Regions from separate parts of the Pseudomonas fluorescens genome, predicted to be linked through region 3. Evidence: predicted binding sites of a transcription regulator. Region 3 holds the regulator's gene; each other region holds the start of a gene.
The links. The regulator sigma-54, encoded in region 3, starts transcription at its own class of promoters, with help from an activator protein. The targets are predictions, from matches to a motif close to ANTGGCATNNANNTTGCTNT.

Region 1: a site for sigma-54 is predicted at 1,873-1,892, ahead of flgB (flagellar basal body rod protein FlgB). Genes of this name have one in related genera too.
Region 2: a site for sigma-54 is predicted at 1,937-1,956, ahead of glnK (P-II family nitrogen regulator). Genes of this name have one in related genera too.

The regions. Positions count from the first base shown of each region.
Region 1 covers NZ_CP038438.1:4,486,128-4,491,091, reverse strand. The annotation lists gene E4T63_RS20675 (chemotaxis protein CheV) at 1-693, shown strand, start outside; gene cheR (protein-glutamate O-methyltransferase CheR) at 740-1,567, shown strand; gene flgB (flagellar basal body rod protein FlgB) at 1,933-2,340, shown strand; gene flgC (flagellar basal body rod protein FlgC) at 2,344-2,787, shown strand; gene flgD (flagellar hook assembly protein FlgD) at 2,803-3,531, shown strand; gene flgE (flagellar hook protein FlgE) at 3,562-4,878, shown strand.
Region 2 covers NZ_CP038438.1:5,896,268-5,901,231, reverse strand. The annotation lists gene E4T63_RS27385 (YifB family Mg chelatase-like AAA ATPase) at 1-720, opposite strand, end outside; gene E4T63_RS27380 (accessory factor UbiK family protein) at 1,484-1,744, opposite strand; gene glnK (P-II family nitrogen regulator) at 2,158-2,496, shown strand; gene E4T63_RS27370 (ammonium transporter) at 2,534-3,871, shown strand; gene E4T63_RS27365 (secondary thiamine-phosphate synthase enzyme YjbQ) at 4,088-4,513, shown strand; gene sutA (transcriptional regulator SutA) at 4,616-4,942, shown strand.
Region 3 covers NZ_CP038438.1:994,771-999,734, reverse strand. The annotation lists gene E4T63_RS04430 (KdsC family phosphatase) at 1-498, shown strand, start outside; gene lptC (LPS export ABC transporter periplasmic protein LptC) at 507-1,079, shown strand; gene lptA (lipopolysaccharide transport periplasmic protein LptA) at 1,066-1,611, shown strand; gene lptB (LPS export ABC transporter ATP-binding protein) at 1,611-2,336, shown strand; gene E4T63_RS04410 (RNA polymerase factor sigma-54) at 2,523-4,016, shown strand; gene hpf (ribosome hibernation-promoting factor, HPF/YfiA family) at 4,090-4,398, shown strand; gene ptsN (PTS IIA-like nitrogen regulatory protein PtsN) at 4,411-4,875, shown strand; gene rapZ (RNase adapter RapZ) at 4,878-4,964, shown strand, end outside.

The DNA of each region.
Region 1 (4,964 bases), 2.6 Mb from region 3:
TCCGGGGCGTTGAAAGACAAGAACAGTCCGTTCGTGATCATCACGGAGTACAACACCAAGACCCAGGGTTTCCTGGTTCGCTCGGTGGAGCGCATCGTCAACATGAACTGGGAGGAGATCCATCCGCCGCCCAAGGGCACCGGGCGCGATCACTACCTGACGGCTGTGACTCGGGTCGACAATCAGTTAGTCGAAATCATCGATGTCGAGAAGGTGCTGGCGGAAGTGGCGCCGACGCCCGAGGCGATTTCGGTCGGTGTGGTCGATGTCGAAACCCAGAGCAAGGCGTTGTCGCTGCGGGTGCTGACGGTCGATGACTCGTCGGTGGCGCGCAAGCAGGTCACGCGTTGCCTGCAGACGATCGGCGTCGAAGTGGTGGCGCTGAACGACGGCAAGCAGGCGCTGGATTACCTGCGCAAGCTGGTCGAAGAGGGCAAGAAGCCGGAAGAAGAGTTCCTGATGATGATTTCCGACATCGAGATGCCGGAGATGGACGGGTACACCCTGACGGCGGAGATCCGCAGCGACCCGCGCATGCAAAAGCTTCATATCATCCTGCATACTTCGTTGTCGGGGGTATTCAATCAGGCGATGGTCAAGAAAGTCGGTGCCGATGACTTCCTGGCCAAATTCCGTCCTGATGACCTGGCATCCCGGGTAGTCGACCGGATCAAAGCAGCAGATATCAGCTAGGGACCTTTTGTCCCTGGCGGTCAACACGATTTAAGAGGCGGCATCATTGTCTACGGGTAATTTGGATTTCGAACAATTCCGGGTCTTCCTGGAAAAAGCCTGTGGCATTTTGCTCGGTGAAAACAAGCAGTACCTGGTCTCGAGCCGTCTCAACAAACTGATGGAGCAGCAAGGCATCAAGTCCCTGGGTGAGCTGGTACAGCGCATCCAGACCCAGCCGCGCAGCGGTTTGCGCGAGCAGGTGGTCGATGCCATGACGACCAACGAAACCCTGTGGTTTCGGGACACCTATCCGTTTGAAGTCTTGAAGAACAAGGTGCTGCCCGAGGCGATCAAGGCCAGTCCCAACCAGCGTCTGCGGATCTGGTCGGCGGCGTGCTCGTCGGGTCAGGAACCGTATTCGCTGTCGATGTCGATCGATGAGTTCGAGCGCAGCAACCTCGGTCAGTTGAAGATGGGCGTGCAGATTGTTGCCACGGACTTGTCCGGCAGCATGCTGACCAACTGCAAGACCGGCGAGTACGACAGCCTGGCGATCGGTCGCGGTTTGTCCGCCGATCGTCTGCAGCGCTACTTCGACCCGAAAGGGCCGGGGCGCTGGGTGATCAAGGCGCCGATCAAGAACCGGGTGGAATTCCGTTCGTTCAACCTGCTCGACAGCTACGCGAGTCTGGGCAAGTTCGACATCGTGTTCTGCCGCAACGTGCTGATCTACTTCTCCGCCGAGGTGAAGAAAGACATCCTGTTGCGCATTCACAGCACGCTGAAGCCGGGCGGCTATCTGTTCCTTGGCGCTTCCGAAGCGCTGAACGGTCTGCCGGATCATTACCAGATGGTCCAGTGCAGCCCGGGGATCATTTACCAGGCGAAGTGATTGCATCGGCAACACGAGAAACGGGAGTCCTTGGGGGCTCCCGTTTTTTTGTGCCTGAATTATCTCCCTCACACACCACAAATCCCCTGTGGGAGCGGGCTTGCTCGCGAAGGCGGTGTGTCAGGAAAACAAATACTGACTTAGATGACGCTTTCGCGAGCAAGCCCGCTCCCACAGTTGTCCGGTGTCGGCGAGAGCACGCAAGCGGCAGAAAAGCGGCAGCCAGCGGAAACCGGTTGCCGCTTTTCTGGCATTGCCGCTTTGCCGGCTCCTCGCAAAGCCCCGGTTTATGGGGGGTTGTTCTGTTTGGCACGGCGCTTGCTAAAGCTCAGGTACGAAAAACCGGTCACCCGAAGGTTCCCGACATGAGCATCAGCTTCGATAAAGCGCTCGGCATTCACGAAAAGGCATTGGGCTTCCGCGCCCAGCGTGCCGAAGTGCTGGCCAACAACATCGCCAACGCCGATACCCCGAACTACAAGGCTCGGGATCTGGACTTCTCCAAAGTGCTCGAAGCACAGACCCAGAAGAACGCCAACGGCACCATCGCCCTGAACATGACCAACAGCCGTCACATCGAAGCTGAAGGCCTGGGCAATGGCGACGAATCGCTGATGTATCGCACGCCGATGCAGCCTTCGATCGACCAGAACACCGTGGACGCTCAGCTTGAGCAGTCGAACTACGCGGAAAACGCGGTCGGCTTCCAGGCCAGCTTCACCCTGCTCAACAGCAAATTCAAAGGGCTGGTGTCAGCCCTGCGCGGAGAGTAATCCATGTCCCTGTCCAGCGTTTTCAACATTGCCGGCAGCGGCATGAGCGCACAAACCACGCGTCTGAACACCGTGGCTTCGAACATCGCCAACGCCGAAACCGTTTCGTCGAGCATTGACCAGACCTACCGCGCCCGTCACCCGGTGTTCGCCACCATGTTCCAGGGCGGCCAGAACAGTGGCAGCAACTCGCTGTTCCAGAGCCAGGACGCCGCAGGGCAGGGCGTGCAGGTACTTGGCGTGGTCGAAGACCAGAGCAATCTCGAAGCGCGTTACGAGCCGAACCATCCGGCCGCTGACGCCAAGGGCTACGTCTACTACCCGAACGTCAACGTGGTGGAAGAAATGGCTGACATGATTTCCGCGAGCCGTTCGTTCCAGACCAACGCCGAAATGATGAACACCGCCAAAACCATGATGCAGAAGGTACTGACCCTCGGTCAGTAATAAGGGGCGACGGCCATGAGTGTTTCCGATACCACCAGCAGCCTGAGCATGAATGACATCCTGGCGAACTCCTCGAAGAAAACGAGCAGTTCGACCACCGGTGGCATTGCTTCGGCCACCAACAGCGCCACTGGCGGCAAAGCCCTGGGCAAGGATGCGTTCCTGCAACTGCTGGTCACCCAGCTGAAAAACCAGAACCCGCTTGATCCGCAGGACAACAGCGCTTTCGTAGCGCAGTTGGCGCAGTTCAGCAGCCTTGAGGGCATCACCACCCTCAACAGCACCGTCAGTTCGCTGGCCGGCAACTACAGCTCCTCGCAAGCCCTGCAGGCGTCGTCGCTGGTTGGCCGTAACGTGATCGTGCAGACCAACACCGTGCAATTGGACGACCCAAGCAAAGGCATGACCGGTTCGGTCACCGTGCCGTCGTCGATTGCCGGTGGCACCGTCAGCATTACCGACAGCAGCGGCACGGTGGTTCGCACCATCGATCTGGGCAGTCGCGCCGCAGGCAGCGCGAGCTTCACCTGGGACGGCAAGGACAAGGACGGCAATCTGGTGAAGACCGGTACCTATACCGTCAAAGCCAACGCCTCGATCAATGGCACCGCGACCGATATGGCGACCTACCTGCCAGCCACGGTCAACAGCGTGACCATCAGCCAGACCGGTGGCGAGCTGATGCTCAACCTGTCCGGCAAGGGCACCGTCGCCCTGTCCAAAGTACAAACCATTGGTATATAGAGCCGACTAACCGGCACAAAGGAGTGGAATATGTCTTTCAATATCGGCCTTAGCGGTCTCTATGCAGCCAACAAACAACTGGACGTGACCGGCAACAACATCGCCAACGTCGCGACCGCCGGTTTCAAATCGTCCCGTGCAGAATTCGAAGACGTTTACTCGTCGACCCGTCTGGGCAGTGGCAGCAAGGTCATCGGTAACGGTGTACGCCTGGCCAACGTTTCTCAGCAGTTCACCCAGGGTGACATCAACAACACCGGTAACGTGCTGGACATGGGTATCAACGGTTCCGGTTTCTTCACCATGAGCAACAACGGTTCGGTTTCCTATACCCGTGCCGGTACCTTCAAGGTCGACAACGCTGGTTACATCACCAACACCGACTACACCTCGCGCCTGCAGGGTTACGGTGTGGATGCCAACGGCAAGATCATCAATGGTGTGCTGACTGACCTGAAGATCGACACTTCCAACCTGGCGCCGAAGTCCACCTCGCTGGTGACCTCGACCATCAACCTGGACTCGACCGCTCCAGTAATCGACGACACAGTGCCCGCCGGCAAGTTCGATCCGAACAACCTCGCGACCTACACCAAATCGTTCAGCACGCCGATCTATGACAGTCAGGGCAACATGCACCCGATGGATCAGTACGTGGTCAAGACCGGTGCCAACACCTGGAAGGTCTACACCCTGGTAGACGGTCGTAATCCGGACGCTACCGGTAGCGATCCGAAGGTCACCGCGCCGACACCTTCGACCATGACGTTTGACTCCGCTGGCAAGCTGACTCAGGTCAGCACTCTGCCGGGTCCGGTGATCAGCAGTGACCTCAAGCTCAGTGGCTGGGTCCCGGGTAATGTGATCAACGGTACATTCAAGCCTAATGGTGCAGCCGCGAACCCGGCAGGCATCACCATTTCGATGGCTCAGACCACCCAGTACAACGCCGATACCGCCCGTTCGATCCCGACTCAGGATGGTTACGCCACTGGCCAGATCACCAACCTGACCATTGATGGCACCGGTACCCTGTTCGCCAACTTCAGCAACAACCAGAGCAAGGCCATCGGCCAGGTTGCGCTGGCCAGCTTCACCAACGAACAGGGCCTGCAGGCTATCGGTGGTACCAGCTGGAAAGAGACCTTCGCTTCCGGTATTCCGGGCTACGACGCGCCGAAAACCGGGACCTTGGGTGAGGTGGTATCCAACTCGCTGGAAGAGTCGAACGTTAACCTGACCAACGAGCTGGTAGACCTGATCAAGGGCCAGAGCAACTATCAGGCGAATGCGAAGACCATTTCGACGCAGAGCACCATTATGCAGACCATCATTCAGATGACCTGATTGCGGTTTCTGGTTGTGCAAGGGAGCCCCTCTTTTTGAGGGGCTTTTTTGTGGGCTATTGTTTTGTGGGCTTATCCGTTGCTGCG
Region 2 (4,964 bases), 1.2 Mb from region 3:
TTCGGAGAGTGGCGGCAGCAGGCCCGGCAAGCGACTTGCCAACAAGGTCTTGCCGGTCCCCGGCGGCCCGCTGAACAACAGGTTGTGTGCGCCCGCCGCCGCGATCAGCAGCGCCCGTTTCGCGGCCATCTGTCCTTGCACCTCATTGAGGTCGGGATAAGGTTTCGCCGCATGGATCAGCCCGTCCGAGACATAAGGCTCGACCGGCGTATGCCCGTTGAAATGCGCCACTGCCTCCAGCAGATGATCCACCGCAAACACCTTCAAACCCGAAGCAAGGCACGCTTCCTCGGCATTCGCCCGCGGCACCACCAGTGCCCGCCCGGCCTTGCGCGCCGCCAGTGCCGCCGGCAACACCCCGCGTACCGGCCGCACAGCGCCGGACAACGCCAGTTCACCAAGGCATTCCACATCATCCAGCGTCAGACACGGCACCTGCACACTCGCCGACAGAATCCCCAGGGCAATCGCCATATCAAAGCGCCCGCCATCCTTGGGCAAGTCCGCCGGCGCCAGATTCAAGGTGATCCGCCGCGCCGGAAACTGCAGCCCGGAATTGATGATCGCGCTGCGCACGCGATCCTTGCTCTCCTTTACCGCCGCTTCAGGCAGGCCGACCATGGTCAGCGAGGGCAGACCGTTGGCGAGATGGACTTCGACGGTGACAGCGGGAGCATCCACGCCAACCTGGGCGCGGCTGTGGACGATGGAGAGGGACATGGTCGTTCCTTGAGCTGAATCGGGGACCGCTTCCTGCGGGTTTTTGAAGGGTAGTTGGGGAAGGGCGATCAGGCGGGGGCGAACTTTCACTGGATGTTGCGGGAAAGCGGTCAACCAATTTCGAGGCGAAAAAAAACCGCCTTGAGGAGACGGTTTTCAGTTTGCAGGCTTCGGTGAGGCCAAGGCCTGCGTATCCTTTGCGGACACACTCACGTGCGATCAGGTTATGCATGTTTGCTCATTGGCGCAAGTATCAGATGGGCTTGAAAGGGGGGCAACGGTCCCGTTGATAGCGCCTCATAACGACTTGATACAAGTTGTTTAAATCGCTTTCTAAGGGCTGTCATAAAGTCCGCAATGACGATGCCCACTCATGGGGTATTCGCGAAGTGTGGCCGGGAGCGCAAAGACTTCATGTTCCTCGACACGGTGTGAGACCCGTGCCGGTGCTGTATTTGAGGAACCCACACCCGGCCGCCTTGGCGGACATACTCACGTGTAGTCCCGAAGGTGTTCGTACGCCGGAAAGTGCATCGGAGGTTTGGCCCCACGCAAGGAGGGCCAAAGTATGTCTAAGTTTCTTAAACATATGTGGCGCCTCGTCAGAATCGCGCTATGGGCTTTTCGCCTGTACGAGTTTCTGCGAGACCGTTGGAATAATTCGTTGTAGAGGATTGATCTGACGGAAACCGCTCCTGCCTCGGCAGGAGCGGTTTAATTTCTTTCGCAAACTTCAAGGCACTTTGGCTCAGGGTCTGCAGACTTACTCGGCCGGCGGCGTCAGCTTGGCTTCCATCTCGGCGACTTTGGCCTCAAGGCTTTCGAGGCGAGCACGGGTACGCGCCAATACAACCATCTGACTATCAAACTCTTCACGGCTCACCAAATCGAGTTTGCTGAACGCACTCTGCAGCAGCATCTTGAACTGGCTTTCGATTTCGGCTTTCGGCAGCGGGGTGTCGCCGCTGAACAGGCGGGAGGCGGTGCCGCTCAGGGCGTCGAGGAAGTCTTTGGGCGCGAGCATGGAATGTGTCCTGTAAACAGTGGCGGGCAGTGTATCACGCAGTGTCTATAGTCATTGACGCAGGCACGGATGCACGCTTTTCGCGCAAGCGGACGGACGGCAACGCACCGTTGTTGTGCGTAACCGTCGGGGCTTTTTTGCGCGGGCGCCTGTGGCAGCGGCCAAGGGCTTGAAATCAGAGGAATTTGGCGAGATGGCAAGCTTTCTGCTTAGTCGGTAGTGACCCATGCACTGATGCAGTCGCTGTGACGAATGCAGTGCGGCAGGCGGGACGGGGAGTTTCGCCGGCAGCGGTTAGCTGGCGTCAGTCGGGCAGGTAAGGCCGACGATGCGTTACAAAGCCAGGCACTGCGCTTAGACTTGAGTCGGGTTTGTTTTCCTGGGGCAAGTCCACCAATTCGGGAGAGAGTTTCATGAAGCTAGTCACTGCCATCATCAAGCCGTTCAAGTTGGACGACGTGCGCGAGTCGCTGTCCGAAATCGGCGTGCAGGGCATTACCGTTACTGAAGTCAAAGGCTTCGGCCGGCAGAAGGGTCACACCGAGCTGTATCGCGGCGCGGAGTATGTGGTCGATTTTCTGCCCAAGGTGAAAATCGACGTTGCTATCGACGACAAGGATCTGGATCGGGTTATCGAGGCGATAACCAAGGCTGCCAACACCGGCAAGATCGGTGACGGCAAGATCTTCGTGGTCAATCTGGAACAGGCGATCCGCATCCGTACCGGCGAAACCGATACCGACGCGATCTAAACGCCGCCACAAACCCAACGCCCCAGGAGAAAACAATATGACTCTGCGTAAATTCGCAGGGCTAGGCGCCCTGTTGTCCATCGTAATGCCCGGCCTGGCTATGGCGGCAGATCCGGTGGCGCCTCCTGTCCTCAATTCCGGCGACACCGCCTGGATGCTGACCTCCACAGCCCTCGTGCTGTTCATGACCATTCCGGGCCTCGCGCTGTTCTACGGCGGCATGGTGCGGTCGAAAAACATTCTTTCGGTGATGATGCAGTGCTTCGCCATTACCGGCCTGGTCACCATCCTGTGGTTCCTTTATGGCTACAGCATGGCGTTCGACACCACCGGGATGGAAGCCAACGTCGTCAACCTGAACTCCTTCGTCGGCAGCTTTGCCAAGGCCTTCCTCGCGGGCGTCACGCCTGCCAGCATTACCGGCCCGGCAGCGCTGTTCCCTGAAGCAGTGTTCGTCACTTATCAAATGACCTTCGCCATCATCACCCCGGCGCTGATCGTCGGTGCCTTCGCCGAGCGCATGAAGTTCTCCGCGATGCTGGTGTTCATGGGCGTCTGGTTCACGCTGGTCTATGCGCCGATCGCGCACATGGTCTGGAGCGGTCCGGGTTCGCTGCTGGGCGACTGGGGCGTGCTCGATTTCGCGGGCGGCACCGTGGTCCACATCAACGCCGGTATCGCCGGTCTGGTGGCGTGCCTGGTGCTGGGCAAGCGCAAAGGCTTCCCGACCACCCCGATGGCACCGCACAACCTTGGTTACACCCTGATGGGCGCGGCCATGCTGTGGGTCGGCTGGTTCGGCTTCAACGCCGGTTCCGCCGCGGCCGCCAACGGCACTGCCGGCATGGCGATGCTGGTGACTCAGATCGCGACCGCTGCCGCTGCACTGGGCTGGATGTTCGCCGAGTGGATCACCCACGGCAAACCTAGCGCACTGGGCATTGCCTCGGGTGTGGTTGCAGGTCTGGTGGCAATCACGCCGGCAGCCGGTACCGTGGGCCCGATGGGCTCGCTGATCATCGGTCTGGCGGCCGGTGTGGTGTGCTTCTTCTGCGCGACCACGCTGAAACGCAAACTCGGTTACGACGACTCCCTGGATGCCTTCGGCGTGCACGGTATCGGCGGTATCCTTGGCGCGATCCTCACCGGCGTGTTCGCCGCGCCGGCCATGGGCGGCTTCGGCACCGTGACCGACATCGCTTCGCAAGTGTGGATTCAGTGCAAAGGCGTCGGCTTCACGGTGATCTACACCGCGATCGTCACCTTCATCATCCTCAAGGTACTGGACGTGGTCATGGGCCTGCGTGCCACCGAGGAAGAAGAGGCAGTGGGTCTGGACCTGGCACAACACAACGAACGCGGCTACAACCTGTAAGTACGCGCATCGAAAAAACTTGCCCGGCTTGCCGGGCATTTTTTTGTCTGGAATTTGTCATTCAGGTAGTGGCTGAAAGGATTTTTCGTACGGCTTTGGTCGTGTTTACGACAAGCGTTTTTCTGCGGCCAATGGCTTACATCATTGCAGGAATATTAGGGCCTTTGTTTTTTCCCAGAGCGCGCTAGAATGCGCCCCGAACGTGCGGAGAACTGTATGTGGCAACAGACTCTGATAACCCTGCGGGCACGGCCCCGGGGCTTTCATCTGGTAACGGACGAGTTACTCGCCGGCCTGCCTGAACTCAAGGCGTGCCGGGTCGGTCTGTTGCATTTGTGGCTGCAGCATACCTCGGCGTCGTTGACCATCAACGAGAACGCCGATCCGGCGGTCCGTCGCGACTTCGAACGATTTTTCAATCGTCTGATCCCACAAGGAACAGACGGCTATGAGCATAACGACGAAGGCCTGGACGACCTCCCGGCGCACTTCAAGGCCAGCGTACTTGGCTGTCAGATCAGTCTGCCGGTTTCGGCAGGGCGACTGGCTCTGGGGACCTGGCAAGGTGTTTATCTGGGCGAGCACCGTGATCATGGCGGTGCCCGTAAAGTCCTCGCCACCCTGCACGGTGAAGGGGCGTAAACCGTTGGTCACCCGCGGTTACCGATTTTTTTCCGGCGACTTTCGACAGTCGCCAAAGCTGGTCTATAACTAATCTGCTTTTCGCAAGTCATGAGGTAGAACATGAGCGACGATGATCTGGAAAACGACGACCTCGAAGTAGGCGACGAAGACGAGGCCGAGGAAGGCCTGGAAGCAGCAGCGGAAGACGTTGCTGACGACGATGGCGGTGACGATACGCCGGCCCCGGCTGCCAAAGGCAAAGCCAAGGCTGCGGTGTCGATCGACGAGTTGCCGAGCATCGAAGCCAAGAACAAGGAGCGCGACGCCCTGGCCAAGGCCATGGAAGAATTCCTTGCGCGCGGCGGCAAGGTGCAGGAAGTGGAGGCCAACGTGGTCGCCGATCCGCCCAAGAAGCCGGATAACAAGTACGGCAGCCGCCCTATCTGAGGCGTGCTACCTGCTTGCTGAA
Region 3 (4,964 bases):
AAAGCGATCAAACTGGCGGTGTTCGACGTCGACGGCGTCCTCACCGACGGGCGCCTGTACTTCCTCGAAGACGGCAGCGAATTCAAGACCTTCAACACCCTCGATGGCCAGGGCATCAAAATGCTGATGAATGCCGGTGTCGAGACTGCCATCATCAGTGGCCGCAAGACCCCGGTGGTTGAACGCCGGGCGAAGAACCTCGGTATCCCGCACCTGTTTCAGGGTCGCGAAGACAAATTGGTGGTTCTGGACGGCCTGCTGGCGCAACTGGGCCTAAGCTATGAACAGGTCGCCTACCTGGGTGACGACCTGCCTGACTTGCCGGTGATCCGCCGCGTAGGGCTGGGCATGGCCGTTGCCAATGCTGCCGACTTCGTGCGCGAACACGCCCATGGCGTCACTCGGGCCCGCGGTGGCGAAGGTGCCGCCCGCGAATTCTGCGAATTGATCCTGCGCGCCCAGGGCCGCCTCGATGCGGCCAACGCCGCGTACCTGTGAGCCAAATCATGTTTAGCAAAAAATTTCGCAACTTCCTGCTGTTCGGCTGCATCGCTGCGATGTTTGCGGCGGTCGGCTACTGGAACATCAGTCCGGAACGTTTCCTCGACAAGCCTGTGGCCAAGGTCGAAGACACTGCCATCGACTGGTACGCCACCAATACGCATACCCTGCAATATCTGCCGGACGGCAAAGTGCAGTACGAAATGACGTCGGACAAGGCCGAACACCTGAAAGCGACGGATGTGACTCTGGTTACCAAACCCGACCTCAACATGTATCGCGGCACCGAGTTTCCGTGGCACGTGACCAGCGAACGCGGCGAAGTGAATCCGGACGGAACGCAGGTAGAATTGATCGACTCGGTACGCATCAAGCGCACCGATGAAAAGAAACGCGACACCCTGATCACCAGCACACGCATGACGGTGTTCCCTCAGCAGCAATATGCGCAGACCGAGCAACCCGTTAGAATCGACGGCGCTGGCGGTGTATCGACTGGCGTGGGAATGAAGGCGTATTTGAAGGAAAGCAGGATACACCTGCAATCGAACGTAAGAGGACAGTATGAGGCTCGTTAAAACCCTCCCTATTTTGCTCAGTCTGGGCGCAGCACTGGGAAGCGTGAGCGCCTGGGCTCTGCCGAACGATCAGCAGCAACCTATCCGCATTCAGGCCGACGACGCCCAACTGGACGACAAGAACGGCATCGCCACCTATAAAGGTGATGTGATCATCACCCAGGGCTCAATGATCGTTAAGGGCAATACGGTGACCATCACCCGTACTCCGACCGGCGATATCGACGTGGTGACCTCGGTGGGCAACCTTGCCTACTTCGAGCAACTGCAAACCCAGGGTGACGCCAAGCCTGTTCAGGGCTGGGGCGTGACGATTCAGTACCACGCCGCGCAAAACCGCGTCGTGCTGATCGACAAGGCCAAGGTTGTCGACAAGGACAACAACACCACTCAGGGCGAGAAAATCGTCTATGACACGGTGAAGAAACTGGCCAGTGCCGGTCGCGCTACCGGCAGCAAAGTCACCGAAGCGCGTCCGCGTATCGACATGGTGATCCAGCCGAAGAAGAAAACCGACGAGAAAACCCAGTAATGGCAACTCTGAAAGCTCAACACCTGGCCAAGGCCTATAAAAGCCGCCAGGTTGTGCGCGACGTCAGCCTGTCGATCGACAGCGGCCAGATCGTTGGCCTGCTCGGCCCGAACGGTGCCGGCAAGACCACCTGTTTCTACATGATCGTCGGCCTTGTGCAGGCCGATCAGGGTCGCGTGCTGATCGATGATCTGGACGTCAGCCATCAGCCGATGCACGGCCGCGCCAAGGCCGGTATCGGCTATCTGCCGCAAGAAGCGTCGATCTTCCGCAAACTGTCGGTGGCAGATAACATCATGGCCATCCTCGAAACCCGCACGGAACTCGACAAGGCCGGTCGTCGCAAGGAACTGGAAAGCCTGCTGCAGGAATTCCACATCAGCCACATCCGCGACAACCTCGGCATGAGCCTGTCCGGTGGTGAACGCCGCCGGGTGGAAATCGCCCGCGCCCTGGCGACCGCACCGAAATTCATCCTGCTCGACGAGCCGTTCGCCGGTGTCGACCCGATTTCGGTCGGCGACATCAAGCAGATCATCCATCACCTCAAGGCCAAGGGCATCGGTGTTCTTATCACCGACCACAACGTGCGTGAGACCCTGGATATCTGCGAAACCGCCTACATCGTCAACGACGGTCAACTGATCGCCGAAGGCGATGCGGCGACCATCCTTGCCAACGATCTGGTGAAGGAAGTGTATCTGGGCCACGAGTTCCGCCTGTAAGCACCAAGGCACTTGGCCAGCCTCCGGGTGCTGTATCGATGAAGCAGGCTTTTATACGCTTTTATTGTTACAGCGCTCTAGGCAAACACGACAGTTTCAGGCATATAATTTGCTTAAGTTTGGCGCTCCGGCGCCCTGTAGTGGATGGCGCATGCGCGCCGGCGAATAAGGTGTTAAGCCCCTGCCATGAAACCATCGCTAGTCTTGAGAATGGGCCAGCAGCTGACGATGACACCGCAGCTGCAACAGGCCATCCGCCTGCTCCAATTGTCGACCCTGGACCTGCAACAGGAAATCCAGGAGGCCCTGGAATCCAATCCGATGCTCGAACGCCAGGAAGAAGGCGACGACTTCGACAATACCGATCCTTTGGCCGACAACGCCGAACAAAAACCCAACACCGACATTCAGGAACCGTCCTATCAGGAAGCCGCCCCGACGGTGGACAATCTGGAAGATGGCGAATGGAACGAGCGCATTCCTAACGAACTGCCCGTTGATACCGCCTGGGAAGACGTCTACCAGACCAGCGCCAGCAGCCTGCCCAGCAGCGATGACGACGAGTGGGACTTCACCACCCGCACGTCCGCCGGCGAAAGCCTGCAAAGCCATCTGCTGTGGCAATTGAACCTGGCGCCGATGTCCGACACCGACCGCCTGATCGCCGTGACCCTGATCGATTGCATCAACAATCAGGGCTACCTGGACGAAACCCTCGAAGAAATTCTCGACGCCTTTGATCCGGAGCTCGACATCGAGCTGGACGAGATCGAAGCCGTTCTGCACCGCATTCAGCAGTTCGAACCGGCCGGTATCGGCGCGCGCAACCTCGGCGAATGCCTGCTGCTGCAACTGCGTCAGCTCCCGGCCAAGACCCCGTGGCTCAACGAAGCCAAACGTCTGGTCAGCGATTACATCGATCTGCTCGGCAGTCGCGACTACAGCCAGTTGATGCGGCGTATGAAGCTCAAGGAAGACGAGTTGCGTCAGGTCATCGAACTGGTGCAAAGCCTCAATCCGCGTCCGGGCTCGCAGATCGAATCGACCGAAGCCGAGTACGTGGTGCCCGACGTCATTGTGCGCAAGGATAACGAACGCTGGCTGGTCGAGCTGAATCAGGAGTCAGTGCCCCGTCTGCGGGTTAACGCGCAGTACGCCGGTTTCGTCCGTCGCGCCGACACCAGCGCCGACAACACCTTCATGCGCAACCAGTTGCAAGAGGCACGCTGGTTCATCAAGAGCCTGCAAAGCCGCAACGAAACCCTGATGAAGGTGGCCACCCAGATCGTCGAGCATCAGCGCGGCTTCCTGGAGTATGGCGATGAAGCCATGAAGCCGTTGGTCCTGCATGACATCGCCGAGGCGGTCGGCATGCACGAATCGACGATTTCCCGGGTCACCACGCAGAAATTCATGCATACCCCGCGCGGTATTTATGAACTGAAATACTTTTTCTCCAGCCACGTCAGCACCTCCGAAGGCGGTGAATGCTCGTCGACGGCGATCCGCGCGATCATCAAAAAACTGGTTGCGGCGGAAAATCAGAAAAAGCCGTTGAGTGACAGCAAGATCGCTGGTTTACTGGAGGCACAAGGCATTCAGGTGGCTCGCCGCACCGTCGCCAAGTACCGCGAATCCCTCGGGATCGCGCCTTCGAGCGAACGCAAGCGGTTGATGTAAGCCACGTTACAGCGTTCCAGTGGCAGGCTCTTCGGCCTGCCGCTTTATGCACTGGCAACGAAGGAGAAGCTGTATGCAAGTCAACATCAGTGGACACCAACTGGAAGTGACCGAACCTCTGCGCACCTACATCAACGAGAAACTCGAACGATTGGAGCGCCATTTCGACAAGATCACCAACGTGCAAGTCACGATGTGCGTCGAAAAGCTCAAGCAGAAAATCGAAGCCACCTTGCATATACCCGGCAGCGAAGTGGTCGCCAACGCAGAAGATACCGACATGTACGCTGCGATCGACTCACTGACCGACAAGCTGGATCGCCAACTCAAAAAGCATAAGGAAAAGACCCAGAGCCTCCTTCAGGGCGCGACAGGTCGTTAACACTCCCAACCCATGATCCGACTTGAAAGTATCCTGACCCCCGGCCGTTCCCTGGTGAACGTGCCGGGCGGCAGTAAAAAGAAAGCCCTCGAACAGATTGCCAACCTCATCCATAAAGAAGTGCCGGATCTGGCCATGCAGGATGTTTTCGAGAGCCTGGTAGCCCGTGAGAAACTCGGATCCACCGGTTTCGGCAACGGCATCGCCATTCCCCACTGTCGCCTCAAAGGCTGCGAAGCGCCTATCAGCGCGTTGATGCACCTTGATGCCCCCATCGATTTCGATGCCATCGACGGCGCACCGGTCGACCTGCTGTTTGTACTGCTGGTCCCGGAAGCGGCCACCGATGCCCACCTGGAATTACTGCGCCAGATCGCCAGCATGCTCGATCGCAAGGAAGTGCGCGAAAAACTGCGCAGCGCACCGAGCAACGAAGCCTTGTATCAGGTCGTCCTGAGCGAGCAGAACGGTCATTAATCATGCGTTTGATCATCGTCAGCGGCCGCTCCGGCTCGGGTAAAAGTACCGCCCTGAATGTCCTTGAGGACAACGGCTACTACTGCATC